3 regions of the Arthrobacter sp. NPDC057013 genome follow, and region 1 is predicted to be linked to each of the others. Evidence: predicted binding sites of a transcription regulator. Region 1 holds the regulator's gene; each other region holds the start of a gene.
The links. The regulator HrcA, encoded in region 1, represses chaperone genes, less so after heat shock. The targets are predictions, from matches to a motif close to TTNGCACTCGNNNNNNNCGAGTGCNAA.
Positions count from the first base shown of each region.

Region 1 (6,194 bases):
GTTCACCGTCCGCTAGGCTGGCCGGCTGTCCCCGCCAGCTGCGGCCGCCGGCGCTGAGCGCGCTGGACCTACCAGCGGCCCAGGACGTCGCTGGCAACAACGACGCCGGCCGGTCCCGCCGTCGACGACCGCAGCACGTGCGGTCCCAACAGTGCCGTGACCGCCCCTGCGCTGCACAGCCGGGTGACCTCGCGCGGACTGATGCCCCCTTCGGGGCCAACGATGAGCAGGATCTCGCCGGGGCCGGACGCCTCCTGGCGCTCCTCGGACCATTTGCCGAGGACCCGCCGCAGCGGCGTGACCGCGTCTTCGTGCAGGATCACGGCAAGGCCGGCGTCCGCCACTTCCCTGGCCAGGGCCTGGGTGTCGACGGCGGGGCGCACCTCGGGAATCCAGGCTCGGCGCGCCTGCTTGGCGGCCGCCGTTACGGCGGACTGCCATTTTCCGTGAGCCTTGGCGGCCCGCTCACCCTTCCACCTGACGATGGAGCGCTCGGACTGCCAGGGGATCACGGCGTCGATGCCCAGTTCGGTGGCGGTTTCGATCGCGAGCTCGTCCCGGTCCCCCTTGGCGAGGGCCTGCACCAGGACCAGACGAATGTCCGGCCGCGGTTCAACCCTGACGGAGCTGCATTCAACCGTCAGTTCGGCGGGTGCAGCATCAGTCACGGTTCCGGTGATGCGTTTCCCCGCGCCGTCGGCTATGTCCACCTGCTCCCCCACGGACAGGCGCTTGACGGTGACCGCGTGCCGGGCCTCGGCGCCGTCAAGGACGAACAGCGATCCTGGAGCGGCGCTGTCCAGCGCGCCGGCCGGGGCGAAGAATACGGGGTTGCTCACCGCTACAGGTTACCGAGGCGGTCCCGCAGTTTGGCGAAGACGCCGCCGCTGGCCGCAAGCTTGCCCTCGGAGAACTGCTCGCCGCGGAGCTTGGCCAACTGCCGGAGCAGGTCCTCCTGGGCGGGATCCAGCTTCGACGGCGTTTCCACCTGCAGGTGGACCTTGAGGTCGCCGCGGCCGTAGCCGCGCAGGTGGGTGACACCGAGGCCCCGGAGGGTGATGATCTCGCCGGACTGGGTGCCCGCCTTGACGTCGATCTCCTGCTTGCCGTCGAAGGTATCCAGGCTCAGTTCCGTGCCGAGCGCGGCGGCGGTCATGGGAATGTTCAGGGTCGCGTGCAGGTCGTCGCCCTCACGGACGTAGGTGGAGTCGCTGTTGACGCGGATTTCCACGTAGAGGTCGCCGGAGGGGCCGCCCGCGGGACCTGCCTCGCCCTGCCCGGATAGCTGGATGCGCGTTCCGGTGGCCACGCCTGCCGGTACCTTGATGGTCAGGGACCGGCGGCTGCGGATGCGGCCCTGGCCGCTGCACTCGTTGCAGGGATCCTTGATGACCGTGCCGAAGCCCTCGCACGACCCGCACGGGGCTGCGGTCATGACCTGGCCCAGGATGGAGCGGACCGCCCGCTGGACCTGGCCGCTGCCGCCGCAGATGTCACAGCGCTCGGGATGCGTGCCAGGCTGGCAGCAGGAGCCTTCACACGTGGGGCAGGTGACGGCCGTGTCCACTTCCAGCTTCTTGTTGACGCCGAAGACGGCGTCGCGCAGGTCGATCCGGACGCTGATGAGCGCGTCCTGGCCGCGGCGGACCCGGGACGCCGGCCCGGAGGTGCCACCGGCGCCGAAGAAGGTGTCGAATATGTCCTGGAACGCGAAGCCCTGCCCGGCGTAGCCACCACCGCCGAAGCCGTTGTCGGTGCCGTTCTCATTGCCGGTGGTGTCGTAGACCCTGCGCTTCTGCGGATCGGACAGCACCTCATAGGCGTGGGTGACGGCCTTGAACCGCTCCGCAGCATCCTCGCCCGGGTTAACGTCCGGGTGGAGTGAGCGGGCCAGCTTGCGGTAGGCCTTTTTGATCTCTTCGCCAGTGGCTTCGGCGGAGACTCCGAGAACGTCGTAGTGGCTGCTCAAAGTTCGTATCTCTTCCTGGTTGTACTGCCTGTGGTCAGAGGATATCCGGGGCGTGCGGTCACGGTCCCAGAATCCTCGAAAGGTAGCGGGCCACCGCGCGGACGGCCGCCATGGTGGTGGGATAGTCCATCCGGGTAGGTCCGAGGATGCCCACCTTGGCGCTGGCGTCAGGACCGTAGCCGGTGGCCACCACCGAGGCTTCGGCCAGTCCGTCGTAGGGGTTTTCCCGGCCGATGCTCACCGCCACGCCGCGCGGGTCCTGCGCCATGTCGCTCAGGAGCCGCAGCATCACCACCTGCTCCTCGAGCGCTTCCAGCACGGGCCCAATGCTGAGCGGGAAATCCACGTTGGACCGCGCGAGGTTGGCTGTTCCGGCCAGGACCATCCGGTCTTCCCGGCTGTTGTGGGCGAGGCCCTCCAGTCCCTTGCCGAGGGCCATGGCCACCGGGCGCTCGGCCGGAGTGCAGCCCGCCACGACGGCGGCCAGGTGCTGGGGCAGGATGGCCACCGGCGTTCCGGCCACACCGGTCAGGAACCGGGTGCGCAGAGCGGAGAGCGTATCGTCCGACAGGTCCTGTCCGGCGTCGACCACGCGCTGGTCAACCTTGCCGGAATCGGCGATCAGGACGATCAGCACCTTCCGCGGCGCCAGCAGCACGAATTCGATATGGCGGACCACCGCACGGCTCAGGTGCGGGTACTGCACGACGGCGACCTGGTTGGTCAGCTGGGACAGGAGCCGCGCGGTCCGGTCCAGGACGTCGTCGAGATCCTCCGACCCCTCGAGCAGGGTCTGGATAGCGCGCTTCTCCGCCGGGGAGAGCGGCTTCACCGCGGAGATCTGGTCGACGAACAGGCGGTAGCCCTTGTCGGTGGGGATCCTGCCTGCGCTGGTGTGCGGGGCCGTGATGAGGCCCTCATCCTCCAGCGCCGCCATGTCATTGCGGATCGTGGCGCTGGAGACACCCAGATGGTGCCGTTCCACCAGGGCCTTGGAGCCGACGGGTTCGCGGGAATGGACATAGTCCTCCACGATGGCGCGCAGCACCTCAAGCTTCCGTGGTTCGCTCACAGTCCACCTCCTTTTGGCCTTACCGCGCCGCGCGTTGATCCTGCCCGCAGACGCTGTTGTTAGCACTCGACATGCCTAAGTGCTAACAAGTCTAATATGAGTCGCTGCGTTGTTAGCATTGGTACCGCTCCGGGCGAAATCCCGGGCGCCTGTCCCCCGGTGGCATCCCCGCCTCCGGAGCGGCTCTTTCCTGTGCAATTTCCTAATGCAAAGCGGTGAACAAATGCAGTACCAGAACTGGGGCCCGCAGGAGATGGCCGCGCCCGCCAAGAACAGCCTGCCGGAGGTGCCGGTGGAGCGCGGCATGGTACTCGAGGACGTCCAGTCCGGCTGGGTGGGCGCGGTAACCCGGGTGGAGAAGTCCGGCGGCATGCACGTGGTGGCGCTTGAGGACCGCCGCGGAAAGTCCCGGTCCTTCAAACTGGGCTTCGGCTTCCTCCTCGAAGGCCAGCCGATCCGGCTGATGCCCCCGGCTCCCAAAGCGCAACCCGCAGGGTCAGGCACGACCGGCCGGACGGCGTCGGGTTCGGTGCGTGTGGAAGGGCAGCGGGCACAGGTGGCCAAGGCCAGTCGCATCTGGGTTGAAGGCAAGCACGACGCCGAACTGGTGGAAAAAGTCTGGGGCGACGACCTCCGGGTGGAGGGCATCGTCGTCGAACCTCTCCATGGCATCGATGACCTGGCGGCGGCCGTTGCTTCGTTCCGCCCCGGTCCCGGCCGCAGGCTGGGCGTCCTGGTGGACCATCTGGTCCCGGATTCCAAGGAGTCCAGAATCGCCGACGCTGTGATGGCGTCCCCCGGGGCCGCCGGGAACGTGCTGATCGTCGGCCACCCGTACGTCGACGTCTGGCAGGCCATCCGGCCGTCGGTGCTCGGCATTCCGCAGTGGCCCGTGGTGCCGCGCGGCACGGACTGGAAAACCGGCATCCTCACCGCCTTCGGCTGGCCGCACGAGACCAAGGAGGACATTGGCCTCGGCTGGCAGAAACTCCTCGGTGCCGTGCGCACCTACGCTGACCTCGAGCCCGCCCTGCTGGGCCGGGTCGAAGAGGTCATCGATTTCCTAACGGTGCCCTAAATTTTCATCGCTACGCCCCCGGGTTCGGCGTTGAGCCCGCGATTGCGCGTACGGCCCGGTATCCTTGGTACGGCGTCACCGCACCGCGGGCCGGCGCCGCATCAAAGCACCAAAGCACCAACGCACCAACGCACCAACGCACCAACGCACCAACGCAAGCTAAAGGAAGACACCGTGGCAGAAGACGCTCGCGACCGCAGGGACACCCAGTCCGGCCAGGACCTGCCCCAGTACCATGGCGTTCCGGCCAACGCACTTCCGCTGACGGCCAGCGAGGACCGGCAGTGGGCCACCCTGGCACACTTCGGCGGCATCCTCGGCTGCGTTCCGGCGCTCCTGATCTACCTCATCTTCCGCGACCGCGGCCCGTTCACCGCACAGGAGTCCAAGGAAGCCCTCAACTTCACCCTGCCACCCACGATTGCGGCCTTCGTGGCCAACCTGCTGGTGCTGCTTCCGGTCGTCGGCAACCTGTTCGCCGTCGTGGCCACACTCATCTGGATTGCGCTGACATGCTTCGCGGTGTCCGCCGGCGTCCACGTCAACAAGGGCCAGCCGCACCGGTACCAGTACAACCTGCGCTGGATCAAGTAACGCCTCAACAGAACAATGCGGGGTCAGATACAGCCCAATCCAGTAAGGATTTTGGGCGGTATCTGACCCCGCATTGGCTTTAAGCGGTCAGTCCGGCAGGAGCCTGCGGACCACGGCGTCCGCCAGGAGGCGGCCTTTCAGGGTGAGGACCAGTCGGCCCCTGAAGGCATCTTCCGGCACCACGAGGCCGTCGGCGATCAGCCCGGCCACGGCCTTCCTACCGGACGGCGAGAGTGCGGCGGTTTCAAGCCCCGAGGACAACCGGGCTTCCAGCATCACCTTTTCGACGCCCCGCGTTTCCGCGTCGAGCGTTTCGCGTCCGGCTGCCGGCGAGGCACCTGAGCCGAGCCGGCCGGCATAGGCGGTGGGGTGCTTGACGTTCCACCAGCGCACCCCGCCCACATGCGAGTGCGCCCCCGGGCCGATGCCCCACCAGTCGTCCCCGCGCCAGTACGCGAGGTTGTGGCGGCACGCCTGTTCCGCCGTCGCGGACCAGTTGCTGACCTCGTACCAGTGCAGGCCGGCGTCGGAGATCATCCTGTCGGCGAGTTCGTACTTGTCGGCATGGTCGTCGTCGTCGATTTCCGGAACTTCGCCGCGGCGGATCTGGGCGGCAAGCTTGGTGCCGTCCTCAATGATCAGCGCGTAAGCGCTGATGTGGTCCGGCTTGTAGGACAGCGCGGTCTCGAGCGAAAAGCGCCAGTCCTCCAGGGATTCGCCCGGCGTGCCGTAGATGAGGTCCAGACTGACAGCCAGTCCGGCGTCACGTGCCCACTGCACCACGAGCGGGACGCGGCTTGGGGTGTGGGTGCGGTCCAAGACCTTCAGCACGTGGGGTACCGCGGACTGCATCCCGAAGGATACCCGGGTGAAGCCCGCGTCCGCCAGCAGTTGCAATGACTCCGGCGTTACGGAATCCGGGTTGGCCTCGGTGGTCACCTCGGCACCGGGTTCGATCCCCCAGGTGTCAATGGCGGCACGGAGGATCCGCGCCAAGTCCTCGGCAGGCAGCAGAGTAGGCGTGCCGCCGCCGAAGAAGACGGTGCTCAGCCTGCGGGCAGGCAGGCCCGACTCCTCCAGGACCCGCGCGGCAAAATCCACTTCCGAGATGGCGGTGGAGGCGTACGCGTCCTGGGACGCACCGCCTCCGAGCTCGGTGGCGGTGTAGGTGTTGAAGTCGCAGTAACCGCAGCGCACCGCGCAAAACGGGATGTGCACGTACAGCCCGAAGGCCCGGTTGGCCGCACCGTCCGCCGCCTGCAGCGGCAGCAGTCCGTCCGACGGCGCGGGGTCACCCAGGGGAAGGACGCTAGGCATGCGTGCGGCCTCCGGAGGTTCGGGCCACGGTCATCACTACTTCTTGGCCTTGTCCTTGGATTCGTCGGTGGTGAGGGCGGCGATGAAGGCCTCCTGCGGCACTTCCACGCGCCCCACCATCTTCATGCGCTTCTTGCCTTCCTTCTGCTTTTCCAGCAGTTTGC
Region 1 covers NZ_JBHUSE010000005.1:278,034-284,227, forward strand. The annotation lists gene ACFTSA_RS10035 (GerMN domain-containing protein) at 1-16, shown strand, start outside; gene ACFTSA_RS10040 (16S rRNA (uracil(1498)-N(3))-methyltransferase) at 69-839, opposite strand; gene dnaJ (molecular chaperone DnaJ) at 842-1,969, opposite strand; gene hrcA (heat-inducible transcriptional repressor HrcA) at 2,028-3,041, opposite strand; gene ACFTSA_RS10055 (DUF3097 domain-containing protein) at 3,265-4,119, shown strand; gene ACFTSA_RS10060 (DUF4870 domain-containing protein) at 4,294-4,713, shown strand; gene hemW (radical SAM family heme chaperone HemW) at 4,801-6,030, opposite strand; gene lepA (translation elongation factor 4) at 6,067-6,194, opposite strand, start outside.

Region 2 (6,194 bases), on a different contig from region 1:
GGAGTACCTGCCCGACGGCACCGGCCTGCCCAGCGCCGACCATGAGGGCGTCGAATCGGTGGTGGCCGAGGTGAACCGGGTGGTTGAACTCGTGTTCGAGCACGCGCGGCTCCGGCCCCGGACCTCGCTGGCGGTGGTGACTGCCAGCCTCCGGCACGCAGCCCGCATCGGCGAGTCCATCCGGTTGCAGCTGCCCAACCATCCGTCGCTGTCCGGATTCTTCACGGCAGCTGATGAATCCTTCCGGGTGGTGGACCTGGAGCGTGCCCAGGGGCTGGTCCGCGACCGTGTGATCTTCTCGCCGGGCTACGGGCGGACGCCGCACGGCCGCGCCCTGCACAGCTTCGGTCCGCTGTCCGCCGAGGGCGGCCGGGCCAAGTTTGCCCTGGCCATGACCCGGGCGCGGCAGTCGCTGCATGTGCTGACGTGCTTCAAGCCGGAGGACCTCGACCGGACGCGGCTGGCCCACGGCGCAGTCGATCTTTTCGAACTCCTCGACCGGGAAATCTCCGGAAACACCGACCTGGGGACACCTGCGTCCCGGGCAGCTGCAAGCGAACAGGCACTTGGAGCCGATCCGCTGGTGGCCGACCTCGGTGACCGGCTGCGTGCCCGCGGTGCCCGCGTCTGGCACCAGTACGACGGTGCCATCGACGTGGTGGCCGCAGCCGATCCGCTCAGCACCATGGGCCAGGATGAGGCCGACATTCCACGGCCGGTAGCCATTGAATCGGACGGCACCGAGCAGTACCGCCAGATGACTGTTCGGGAACGCAGCCGGCTGCGCCCCCAGCTGCTGGAGCGGCTCGGCTGGCGGTACATGCCGCTGTGGACCATCGAGGTCTTCACCGATCCCTCGGCCTGCGCCGACAGGATCGGTGGGTACCTCGGGCTGGAGAAGCCTGCCCTTCCCGCGCGCTCTGTGGGTGCGCAGGGATTCTTCCTGGATGACGATGTCAGCACCTTCGCCGTGGGCGATTTTGACTCTGAGCCGGGGGAGGAAACCGGATACGGGAACGTGGATGATCCTTTCGGCGACGACGCGAACGGCAACGACCCGAATGGTGACGACTCGAATGGTGACGGCCCGAACGGTGGCGCTGCGGCCATGATTGGCTGGGACGCCCCCGGCCGGAACGCAGCGGAAACGGCTTCGGAGCACGCGGTCCCGTCGGGTTCGGTCCCGTCGGGTCCGGACCAGACTGGTTCGGACCAGACTGGTTCGGATGAGACGGACACTGATCAGCAGGACGTGGGTCAGGCAAAGGCTCATCGGGACAAGGTTGCCCCCGCGGACCACGGCCCTGCTGATTACGACGCAGCCGGCGCCGGAGTAGGCTTCCGTTCGGAAGCCAGCCAGGACAGGCTGGCCACGGAATGGAAGGACGGCCCGCTGTGACCTCCGACGGCGGGACCGAAGGCAAAGACCGGACCGGGCCCGAAGACGGGGCCGGGCGCGAAGACGCTGCCCAACCCAAAGACGAGCAGCCGGCGGCACCGGCGAAGCCCGCAAAAGGCCGCCGTGCCACTGGCGGCGGGCAGCAGCGAGCGGGCGTGGTCCCCACCAGGGCGGCCGAAGACGATCCCCGCTCCTGGGGGGACGCAGAATCCGGCAACGACCATGACGCTTGGCTGAAGGAGCAGAAGCCCCCGCACTGGGGCTGAGAAATCCGGCAAACCGGCTGAACATCGGCGCGGACAGGCTCACCCGGCACCGGATCCCACCAGCACGAAAAACAGCTTTCCCTGGGTTGACGCGCCCGCCAGCGCGCTGGCCTGCGCGGGGGTGGCTGCCACCACCAACAGCCCGCCCGAATCCCCGGCAGCAAGCCACTGGCCGCTTTGGCCTTCCTGGCCAGAGGTCCACAGGACGGGCACTGATTGGGCGAGTACTTTCGAGGCTGATGCCTGCTCATAGCCGTTGCCGCCTGTCAGGACCACGTTCACGAGCTGGCCGGGGGACACCAGCTGGATGGAGGACGGGTCTGCCATCCGGAGGGGCACCGCGGCGGACCCCGGCGGCGCTCCCGTCAGCAGGCCTGGCCCCACCAGTTGCGCATCCGTGAGGAGCTGCCCTTGGCGAAGCGGCGCTGCCAGTTGCTTGCCGGTTAGCCCGGTGCTGTCGGCAAAGGTGCCCTCCGGGACCATGGCCGGCGGGACGCTGACGGTCGTGAGATCACTCCCGCCGAGGTTGGCTCCGGCCGGAAGGTCACGGGCAGCGGCCAGGACGCCCACGGTCCGGGCGGGGGTAGGAGTGAGCTGGTGGACGGCGATCCCGGCGGCCGCGCAGAGGAGGAGTGCCACGGCAAGGCGCCGGTTGCGGTTCAGCCACCGGGCGAGGCGCCTTCCGCGCGGGCGGGGACGGGCGGCGGAACCGGGAAGTGTGCTGCGGCGCGCAGGACGAACGGCCGGGCGCGATGCCCTTGCGGGGAAGATTCCGGTAGCTGGCATGCCGCCACGCTACGGGCCGTTCCGTGGCGCACAACAGGTACGGTCAGCCGTATGTGGAAAAGCCGCCCAGTCACCGGAAGATTGCCCGCACGCGCAAACAGAGACTCGAGCCCCCAAGCCGGCCGCCGCCGTCGTCCTGCCCAGCCCCAGTGCGAACGGACCGTTGAACCCCCGGGAGTGCCCGCGGAAGCAAAAGAGTCCAGCCGGGGTAAACCCGGCCGGACTCTCGGAGCTTAATGGCGGCAGGTGCCGCGGAAACTCGTTTAGCTCGCGGCTGCAGCTGCCGGGGCAGCGGATGAGGCAGCGGATGAGGAAGCCGCAGGGGCGGCCGGCGTTGACGCAGCGGGGGTGGGCGAAACGGTGCTTCCCTTGGAATCGCGCGAATCAGTCCGGTAGAAGCCCGAGCCCTTGAAGACAACGCCGACGCTGTTGAACTTCTTGCGCAGCGTGCCCTGGCACTCGGGGCAGGACGTCAGAGTGCTGTCGGTGAAAGACTGCACGATGTCGAAGGCATGGCTGCAATCCTTGCAGGCATAGGCATACGTGGGCACTGTAGATCCTCCTCTTGGACAAACGACAGGTCCCGTGCTGCCTGGCTTCATTTCCCGGTTTCTCCTTGACGGATCACCGCGGCGGAAATGACTCCATTAGCAGTCGCAGGGCCTGAGTGCCAATTCTAGCACCCCGCCCGGGCGAGGTCACGCGAAGGCTACCAGACCGGAGGGCATGAGCACTGCTTCGACGGGGCGGTCGAAGTCTTCCGCAGGAATGGTCTGGGCGGGCAGAAGTTCGGAGTCGTAGATGATGGCAGCCTTCGGAAGGTGCAGCCCGCCGGCATTGGCTGCGGCCAGGAACTTGTCGTAATAGCCGCCGCCCTGTCCGATCCTGTTGCCGCTGCGGTCCACCGCCGTTGCCGGCATGAACATTCCGGCGGCAGTCCGCACCGTGTCCAAGCCGTGGCGCTCACCGGCCGGTTCCTGAATGGGCGCATACCTGCTGCGGACGAACTCGCTGTCCGGGGTCCAGAACACCCAGCTGAGCTCCCGGTCCGGTTCGCAGACCGGGAGCAGGATGCTGTGGCCCGCCTCATGCAAGGCATGCAGCAGGGGAAGGGTTGGCGGTTCGTAATCGACGCCGAGGTAGGCGGTGAAGATGGCCTGCTTGCCCGCGGCGATGGCCTCGGCCCAGGGAAGGCCATGGGTGGCTATGCCGTCGCCGGCCTTTGCGAGGTCTGTTGCTGTCATCGTGGCTCGGATCTGCCGGTGCTGCGAACGGATCACGTCCTTCGACGGCATGGTCCCTGTTGGCATGGATGTCATCCTTTGTCGCGGCGGCAGGCGGCCGGGCCGCTGCCGGAAGCATTTACCGTATGAATGTTCCCTCGGATAGATTAGACCAGTGACTACCACTAATTGTTCAGTCCGCAAGGCCGTAATCCCCGCTGCTGGGCTCGGCACCAGGTTCCTGCCTGCCACCAAGGCCATGCCCAAGGAGATGCTGCCGGTGGTTGACAAGCCGGCCATCCAGTACGTCGTCGAGGAGGCCGTCAACGTGGGCCTGAGCGACGTCCTGATGATCACCGGACGCAACAAGCGTGCGCTCGAGGACCACTTCGACCGCGTCCCGGCCCTCGAGGCGACGCTGGAGGCCAAGGGCGACACAGCAAAGCTGGAATCGATCCAGGCAGCGAGCAACCTGGGCGACATCCACTACGTCCGCCAGGGTGACCCCAAGGGCCTGGGCCACGCGGTGCTGCGTGCGCGCCAGCACGTGGGCTACGAGCCGTTCGCCGTTCTCCTCGGTGACGACCTCATCGATGCCCGTGACGAACTGCTCAGCGTCATGATCGACGTGCAGGCCAAGACCGGCGGTTCGGTGGTGGCCCTCATCGAGGTGGAGCCGTCCCAGATCAGTGCCTATGGCTGCGCTGACATCTCCGAACTTGAGGGCGAAGGCTTCGTCAAGATCAACAAGCTGGTGGAGAAGCCGGACGTCGACGAGGCGCCGTCCAATCTGGCCGTCATCGGCCGCTACGTGCTCCACCCCGATGTGTTCGATGTGCTGGAAAAGACCGAACCCGGCCGCGGCGGGGAGATCCAACTGACGGACGCCCTGCAGGAGCTGGCCAGCAGGGACGGCGAAGGCGGCGGCGTATACGGTGTGGTCTTCCGCGGCCGCCGCTACGACACCGGGGACAAGCTCAGCTACCTGAAGGCCTGCGTGGAGCTCGCCATCGACAGCGACGATCTCGGACCCGGTTTGCGTGAGTGGCTTCCGCAGGTTGCCGCCCGTTTGTCCGAATAGCCCTTCATGAGGGTCAGCCACATCTGGCCGGTCACGCTGGAATGCGGGGACCTTGTCCTGCGGCCTATCAGGTACCGGGACCGAAAGGAATGGACTGAGGTCCGTTCCCGCAACAGCGACTGGCTGGCGCCCTGGGAGGCCTCCAACCCGATCCCGGGCGGGGCCCTGCCCGATTACCGGCAGATGGTCCGGTCCCTGAACACCCAGGCGGCCCAGGCGACGGCGCTGCCCTTTGTGATCGCGGAGTGGACACCCGGGCACCGTGACCCGGTCATCGTGGGACAGTTGACGGTCTCCTCCATTGTGTGGGGATCCGCCATGATGGCGACGCTCGGCTACTGGGTGGACCAGAACCGCGCCGGCCACGGGATCGCCCCCACGGCGGTGGCGATGGCCACGGACCATTGTTTCGGGACCCTTGGCCTGCACCGGATGGAAATCAACATACGGCCCGAAAACGGCCCAAGCCTGCGCGTGGTGGAAAAGCTCGGTTTCAGGGACGAGGGCTACCGCCCGCGCTTCCTGCACATCAACGGGGAATGGGCGGACCACCGCTCCTTCGCACTGACTTCGGAGGAAATTCCTGAAGGGCTTCTCAGCCGCTGGCTGCGGGTCCGGCCTGCCTGACCGTCAACGGACAGAGCCGCTGGTCAGGGCCGGGTTCCACGCATAAGTCCATTGATTTGAAGCCGGGCCGCGACACACCGAGACGAATGCCACAAGAGCCCGAACATTCCTCATACGGTTTTGTGTGTGGACTTCCCCCTTAGCAGCTCAGTCATCCTTGTGGCTGCTGTTGCGCTCTGGATCGTTTGGGTGGCCCCTTACGTGCTCCGCAACGGCCGGCATCAGTTCCAGGCTGCCGGTGACCTGACGCTGGACAGCGTCGACGCCGAAACTGCAAACCCGCAAGCCGGAGGGGTCGTGTATATGGCCGCCCAGCAGGAGAAACGCATGGACACCAGGAAGAGCAGCGAACCAGCTACAGGCCTCACCCCGGCTCCGTCCGGCAGCAGGCCTGCCGCCAAGGGGACCGGTGCCTTTCGGATCCGCTACGGACGGACGGCCATCGCGTTCGTTGGGTTGCTGTCCTTCCTGACTGCCATCGTGGCCGGAGTTCTTCGGCTGTTTGGGCTCGGCAACCCCTGGGTTCCGGCCGTGGCGTTCCTGACCGGCGCTGTTGCCGTCGTGGTTTTGCGGCGACTGGCTGTCCGCGACCGCCGCAGGAAAGTCAGTGCCGCGTTCAGGGCGGCCATGGGCCCACCCGCCGGCCGGGAGTCAGCTGCCGAGCGTCCCGCTGAGGCGGCACCCGCCCCCGAGCCTGCGAAGCCCCGGGAAAATACACTTTTCGATGCCGAGGCAGAGGCGCCGAAGCCCAAGCCCTTGACGGCAGTCGAACTCCGCGAGGCGGCGCTGGCTGTTGCCCTTGCGGCCGGCGA
Region 2 covers NZ_JBHUSE010000001.1:688,552-694,745, forward strand. The annotation lists gene ACFTSA_RS03205 (AAA family ATPase) at 1-1,399, shown strand, start outside; gene ACFTSA_RS03210 (hypothetical protein) at 1,396-1,665, shown strand; gene cpaB (Flp pilus assembly protein CpaB) at 1,705-2,451, opposite strand; gene ACFTSA_RS03220 (FmdB family zinc ribbon protein) at 2,715-3,002, opposite strand; gene ACFTSA_RS03225 (5-formyltetrahydrofolate cyclo-ligase) at 3,150-3,761, opposite strand; gene galU (UTP--glucose-1-phosphate uridylyltransferase GalU) at 3,850-4,755, shown strand; gene ACFTSA_RS03235 (GNAT family N-acetyltransferase) at 4,762-5,382, shown strand; gene ACFTSA_RS03240 (hypothetical protein) at 5,509-6,194, shown strand, end outside.
Region 2: a site for HrcA is predicted at 3,099-3,125, ahead of ACFTSA_RS03220 (FmdB family zinc ribbon protein). Genes of this name have one in related genera too.

Region 3 (6,194 bases), on a different contig from region 1:
GCGAGGCCCACGGCATGTCCGGGGGTGGGATAGGGATCCTGGCCCACAATCAGGACCCGTACCCCGTTCAGCGGCTGCCGGAAAGCCCTGAGGACGTTCGACGCCGACGGCAGCACCCGCCGTCCGGCCGCCTCCTCGCCGGCGACGAAAGACAGCACGGACCGCAGTTCCGCCTCCACCCCGGCCAGGGCATCCGCCCAGTCCGGTGCCATCAGCTCGCGGAGGGGCAGCCTGGCCAGCTCCGCAAAGTCCGGGCCGGACGCCGTCGCAGGTTCGAGGTCGAAGAGCGGTTCAGGTTCGGTCACAGCATCCATTCTTCCGCAAGGCTGCCCGGAGCCCGGTGCAGGTCAAGATAAGACGGCCCGTTGGAGCCCCGTGCCGCAAATGACAATGCTGTTATTCCTCCGTAGCATAGGGGAGGTACTTTAACCGGATTCAGCTAAGGAGAGCGCAGTGGCCGAGCCGTTGCAGGACCACCTCGCGGAGCGGGATCCAGGGCGGGATCCAGGGCAGTATTCAGCGGAAGATACGCCGCTGGAGCAGGTGCTGCGGAGCGGCTCGCTGCTGGACGACTTCAAGCTCCGTGATTCGCCGCTGACCGAGCGGGAGCAGCAGATTCTCGCCCTGGAACGGCAGTGGTGGAAGTACGCCGGCGCCAAGGAACAGGCCATCCGCGAGCTCTTTGACCTGTCCGCGACGCACTACTACCAGATCCTGAATGCCCTGATCGATACAGAGCACGCGCTCGCCCATGACCCCATGCTGGTGAAGAGATTGCGTAGACTACGTACGTCACGTCAGCGGGCCCGCACTGCGCGCCGCCTTGGATCTGACGCGTAACTGCTAGCGCCGGACTGCCGGCGAAAACCAACAAGGACTCCTGTTTACCATGACTAATTTTGCTCGGGACGAATTTGACAGGGTGCCTGAGGTCTCCTCCCGGCAGGGCGTTCACCGCGCTGTCTCCGCGCCGTCACGTCCCAAGTTGTGGCCGATCCTTTCCGTGGGGATCGGGGCGCTCGCCGTCGGCCTGGTTGCCTTCTTCCTGTTGCCGCAGCTGGGATTCCAGCCTGCCATCGCGCCGCCGGCCGCCGCCGCGGCTGGAACCTTCACGGCGTCGGCCAGCCCCACGGCGACGCCCCCGGCAAGTGCGAAGCCCAGCCCCAGCGCCCCGGCCTCGGCGTCCGCTTCCGAATCGGCTTCGCCTTCCGCCCTGGAACCCGCCACCTCGGAAACCGTTGCCCCCGCAGCGGTGGACAAGTCGCAGCCGGTAGCTATCTTCAACGGCACGCTGACCTCCGGACTGGCCGGCCGCGTTGGTGCCACGGTCCAGTCCGACGGCTGGGTGCTCGGTGAAGTGTCCAACTGGCAGGGCGCTCCCCAGCAGCAGTCCGTGATCTTCTACTCTGACGCTGCCCACCGGGCCAACGCCGAGGCGCTCAGCGCACTCCTGAACATCCCCACGCTGGTGGAGAGCGCGGACTTCCAAACGCCCGTAGCGGTGGTGCTGGGCCCCGGCTACCAGTAGCCAAACCGGTTACGCCTGAATAACTATTGCCTCCGCTCCGGGCCGCCGGCCTGCGCCTCCCGGGTCCTGACTGGATAGAGTGAAGGCAGGCTGCGGGGCGTAATTCACGGCACACACCGACGTGGGCCTTGCGGAAGCAACCTGAAAGTGTGGGGATCATGGCATTGGGAACCGTGAAGTGGTTCAACGCGGAAAAGGGCTACGGCTTCATCACTGTTGACGATTCGGGCGACGACGTCTTTGTGCACTGGTCGGCCATCCAGACCGACGGGTTCCGGGCGCTGGACGAAGGCCAGCGGGTGGAGCTGGAAGTGGGCGAAGGCGAAAAAGGGCCGCAGGCAGAAATGGTCCGGCCCGTCTAGTGGCACGCAGCGCAGGTCTCAGGGGTTCTGCCGTCTGGGGCGCCGCCGTCGTGATGACGCTGGGCGCCTGTTCCGGATCCGGCGACAACGCCCGGACGGCCCCGGTTGAAGCCAGCGGCGACGGGACCCTGCGGATCGGGCTGATCCTGGACAATACCGGACCCCAAGCCTTCCTGAACGCCGCCGAGCTGGCTGCCGCCAAGCTCGCCGTCCAGGAGATCAACGCCGCGGGCGGGCACAAGGGCAGGCCCGTGGAGCTGTTGCCGGCATCCGCCGGCGGAGACGCCGCCGCCCAGGCCCGCGCACTCGCAGATGCCAAGGCGGACGCCGTGATCGGCCCCACCGATTCCAGCCGCGCGCCGGCCGCCATCGACGTGCTGTCCAAGGCCAGGATCACGCTCATTTCTCCGGCGAACACGGCCCCGGAACTCAGCGGCTACAAGAGCGGCGGCTACTACTTCCGGACGGCGGCGGCGGACATCGCGCAGGCTCCCGTCCTGGTGAAACTCGCCAGGGACGCCGGAGCCAAGAGCCTCGCCGTGGTCTACGAGGACGGCAGCTACGGCCAGGATGTGTCCGCAGCTGTTTCCGCTTCCGCCAAGGCCGGCGGGCTGGACCCCGTCACCGTTTCCGGCTTCAAGGCGGGTGAGGCACAGAAGTCCGCGGCTGCCGTCCGCGCCGCAGCTCCGGACGCCGTCGTGGTCATTGCCCGGGATGGAGCACAGGGCGCCATCGCCGAGCTTACCAACGCCGGAGTGCCGGGCAACAAACTCATCCTGGCCGATGGTGCATTCGGGCAGTACGGCTCCGCCCTCGGATCGAAGTCGCTTGAGGGAGCGCGCGCCCTGGTGCCCGGCGTCTTTCCTTCCGCGCATTTCCAGGCCGAACTCGTGGATATCGATGCGAAGCTCAAGGACACCACGTTCGCGGCCGAGACCTACGATGCCGTGAACCTCGCGGCCCTGGCCGCCGCGGCCGCAGAGGACGACGCCGGTACCTCCATCGCGGGGACGCTCATCTCCGTCTCCGGCGGAACTGCCGGCAGCCGCGCGCCTGCCTCCCCGTCGGCGAAGCCGACAGTCTGCTCGACCTACAAAGACTGCCTTGCCGCCATCCGGGACGGGAAGGCCATTGACTACGACGGCGAGTCCGGCCCCGTCCGCTTCGACGCGAACGGCGACGTCACCGCCGCGAAGTACATGGTGTTCACCTACGGCGCCGACAACAAGGCCAAGCTCAGGGGCAGCGAGGCGGCGGGCAGGTCGGCCGGCTGATCGCTGGCAGCGAATAAGTCCGCCCGTTCACGGGATAAACAAGCTCATCTGCTTGCACTCTCCCCGGGGGAGTGCTAATTATTGATTAGCACTCCAGCGTGCCGACTGCTAAAGAGTCGTCCGGTTCCGGCCGGCACTACTCCGGCGGCGGCGCAAGGAGCGAAAGAAACACCTGGTTGGGGTGAGATCCGGACTGTTGGGCATACAGAGGCCCGCGGAAAGGATCGTCCGTCGCGGGCACCGCAGCGAGGTTCCTTCTTAACGACTGTCCCGAAAGGACTACTGCCGTTATGGCCAAGATCATTGCATTTGATGAAGAGGCACGCCGCGGTCTTGAGCGGGGCCTGAACATCCTCGCCGACGCCGTCAAGGTCACCCTCGGCCCGCGTGGCCGCAACGTCGTCCTCGAAAAGAAGTGGGGCGCCCCCACGATCACCAACGATGGTGTTTCCATCGCCAAGGAGATCGAGCTGGACGATCCCTACGAGAAGATCGGCGCCGAGCTGGTCAAGGAAGTTGCCAAGAAGACGGATGACGTCGCTGGCGACGGCACCACCACCGCTACCGTCCTGGCCCAGGCACTGGTCAAGGAAGGCCTGCGCAACGTTGCGGCCGGCGCTGACCCGCTGTCCCTCAAGCGCGGCATCGAGAAGGCCGTTGAAGCTGTCACCGCTGAACTGCTGAACTCCGCCAAGGAAATCGAAACCAAGGAAGAGATCGCAGCCACGGCTTCCATCTCCGCCGGTGACGACGAGATCGGCGCCCTGATCGCCGAGGCCCTGGACAAGGTGGGCAAGGAAGGCGTCATCACGGTCGAGGAGTCCAACACCTTCGGCCTCGAGCTGGAGCTCACCGAAGGCATGCGCTTCGACAAGGGCTACATCTCCGCCTACTTCGTCACGGACACCGAGCGCCAGGAAACGGTCCTCGAGGACCCGTACATCCTGATCGTCAACTCCAAGATCTCCAACGTCAAGGAACTGGTCGCTGTCCTCGAGAAGGTCATGCAGTCCAACAAGCCGCTGCTGATCATCGCCGAAGACATCGAGGGCGAGGCTCTGGCCACCCTGATCGTCAACAAGATCCGCGGCACCTTCAAGTCCGTGGCCGTCAAGGCTCCCGGCTTCGGTGACCGCCGCAAGGCGCAGCTGGCCGACATCGCCATCCTCACCGGCGGCCAGGTCATCGCCGAGGAAGTCGGCCTCAAGCTTGAGACCGCCGGCCTCGACCTCCTGGGCAAGGCACGCAAGGTTGTCGTGACCAAGGACGAGACCACCATCGTCGAAGGTGCAGGCGACGCTGACCAGATCGCCGGCCGCGTTTCCCAGATCCGCGCCGAGATCGAGAACTCCGACTCCGACTACGACCGCGAGAAGCTGCAGGAGCGCCTGGCCAAGCTGGCCGGCGGCGTTGCAGTCATCAAGGCCGGTGCCGCCACGGAGGTTGAGCTCAAGGAGCGCAAGCACCGCATTGAGGACGCTGTCCGCAACGCTAAGGCTGCCGTTGAAGAAGGCATCGTTGCCGGTGGTGGCGTGGCCCTGATCCAGGCCGGCGCCAAGGCATTCGCCAACCTGCAGCTCCAGGGCGATGAAGCAACCGGTGCGAACATCGTCCGCGTTGCCATCGACGCCCCGCTGAAGCAGATCGCCTTCAACGCCGGCCTCGAGCCCGGCGTCGTGGTGGACAAGGTCCGCGGCCTGCCTGCAGGCCACGGCCTGAACGCAGCCACCGGCGAATACGTCGACCTGCTGGCTGCCGGCGTGAATGACCCCGTCAAGGTAACCCGCTCTGCCCTGCAGAACGCGGCTTCCATTGCCGGCCTGTTCCTCACCACCGAGGCCGTTGTGGCCGACAAGCCGGAAAAGAGCGCCCCGGCCGTCGGCGGCGGCGACGACATGGGCGGCATGGGCGGCTTCTAGCCACCCGCTGTTCCCAGCTGGCTAACAGGTGCGGCCCCCTCCACGGAGGGGGCCGCACTTTTTGTTCTGCGCATTTTTGTCCTTGCAGTCTGGCAGGATGGTTCGGTGACGATTACTGCAGCAGCCGACGGTTCGGCATTGGGAAACCCGGGTCCCGCAGGGTGGGCCTGGTACGTGAACGACGACTGCTGGCGGGCCGGCGGCTGGCCGCACGGCACCAACAACCAGGGTGAGCTGATGGCCGTCCTGGACCTCTTCCGCTCCACCGCGCACCTTCCGGACGAGGACCTGCACATCCTCTGCGACAGCCAGTACGTGATCAACTCGGTGACGAAATGGATGCCCGGCTGGAAGCGCAAAGGATGGCGCAAGGCGGACGGCAAGCCCGTGCTGAACGTCGATATCCTCAAGGACATCGACCGGGAGCTCGCCGGACGGAAGTACCGGTTTGAGTGGGTCAAGGGCCACGCCGGGCACGAGTTGAACGAGGCCGCCGACGAGCGCGCCAGGGCCGTGGCAACGGCCTACCAGCAGGGGGTTGCCGCCCGCTCAGGACCCGGATTCCCCAACGCGGAACCAGCGCCCGGCCGGCGGGCGGTCAAGGAAGGCCGCGGCGAGGGCGGCATTCCTTCGCTGTTTGAACGTGAGGCTCCGGTTGAACCGGAAAAACTAGCTGAACGCAAAACTCTGGTTGAACCCAAAACACTGGCTGAACCCAAAACACTGGCCCGCGGCTTCGAGTCCGCAAGCCCGGCGCTCTTCGGAGACGAACCCGACCTCTTCAGCGAACTGGGCGCCGGCGACCTTGGTGACGAGTCGTTTGCGGAACTCCCGGCCGGTGCCACGCCCGAAGCGATTGTTGAGGCCCTGGAACGTGAGCTCCTCCGTCCGGACGTCCGCAGCGACATCGGGCGCACAGGACAGCTGCTGCACCCGGACTTCACGGAAATCGGCACCGCAGGCCGGCTCTGGACCCGTGACGCCATGATGATGTCCCTTGAGGAAAGCCGGGGCGGTCCCGTCGACCTGGACGTGCTCAGTGCCGACAGGATCGGTACGGACACGGTCCTGCTGACCTACCGCAGCTACTCCCGCGCCGGCTCAGCCCTGC
Region 3 covers NZ_JBHUSE010000003.1:22,527-28,720, forward strand. The annotation lists gene ACFTSA_RS05685 (uracil-DNA glycosylase) at 1-314, opposite strand, end outside; gene ACFTSA_RS05690 (DUF3263 domain-containing protein) at 535-840, shown strand; gene ACFTSA_RS05695 (LytR C-terminal domain-containing protein) at 890-1,528, shown strand; gene ACFTSA_RS05700 (cold-shock protein) at 1,687-1,890, shown strand; gene ACFTSA_RS05705 (ABC transporter substrate-binding protein) at 1,890-3,164, shown strand; gene groL (chaperonin GroEL) at 3,455-5,083, shown strand; gene ACFTSA_RS05715 (RNase H family protein) at 5,189-6,194, shown strand, end outside.
Region 3: a site for HrcA is predicted at 3,250-3,276, ahead of groL (chaperonin GroEL). Genes of this name have one in related genera too.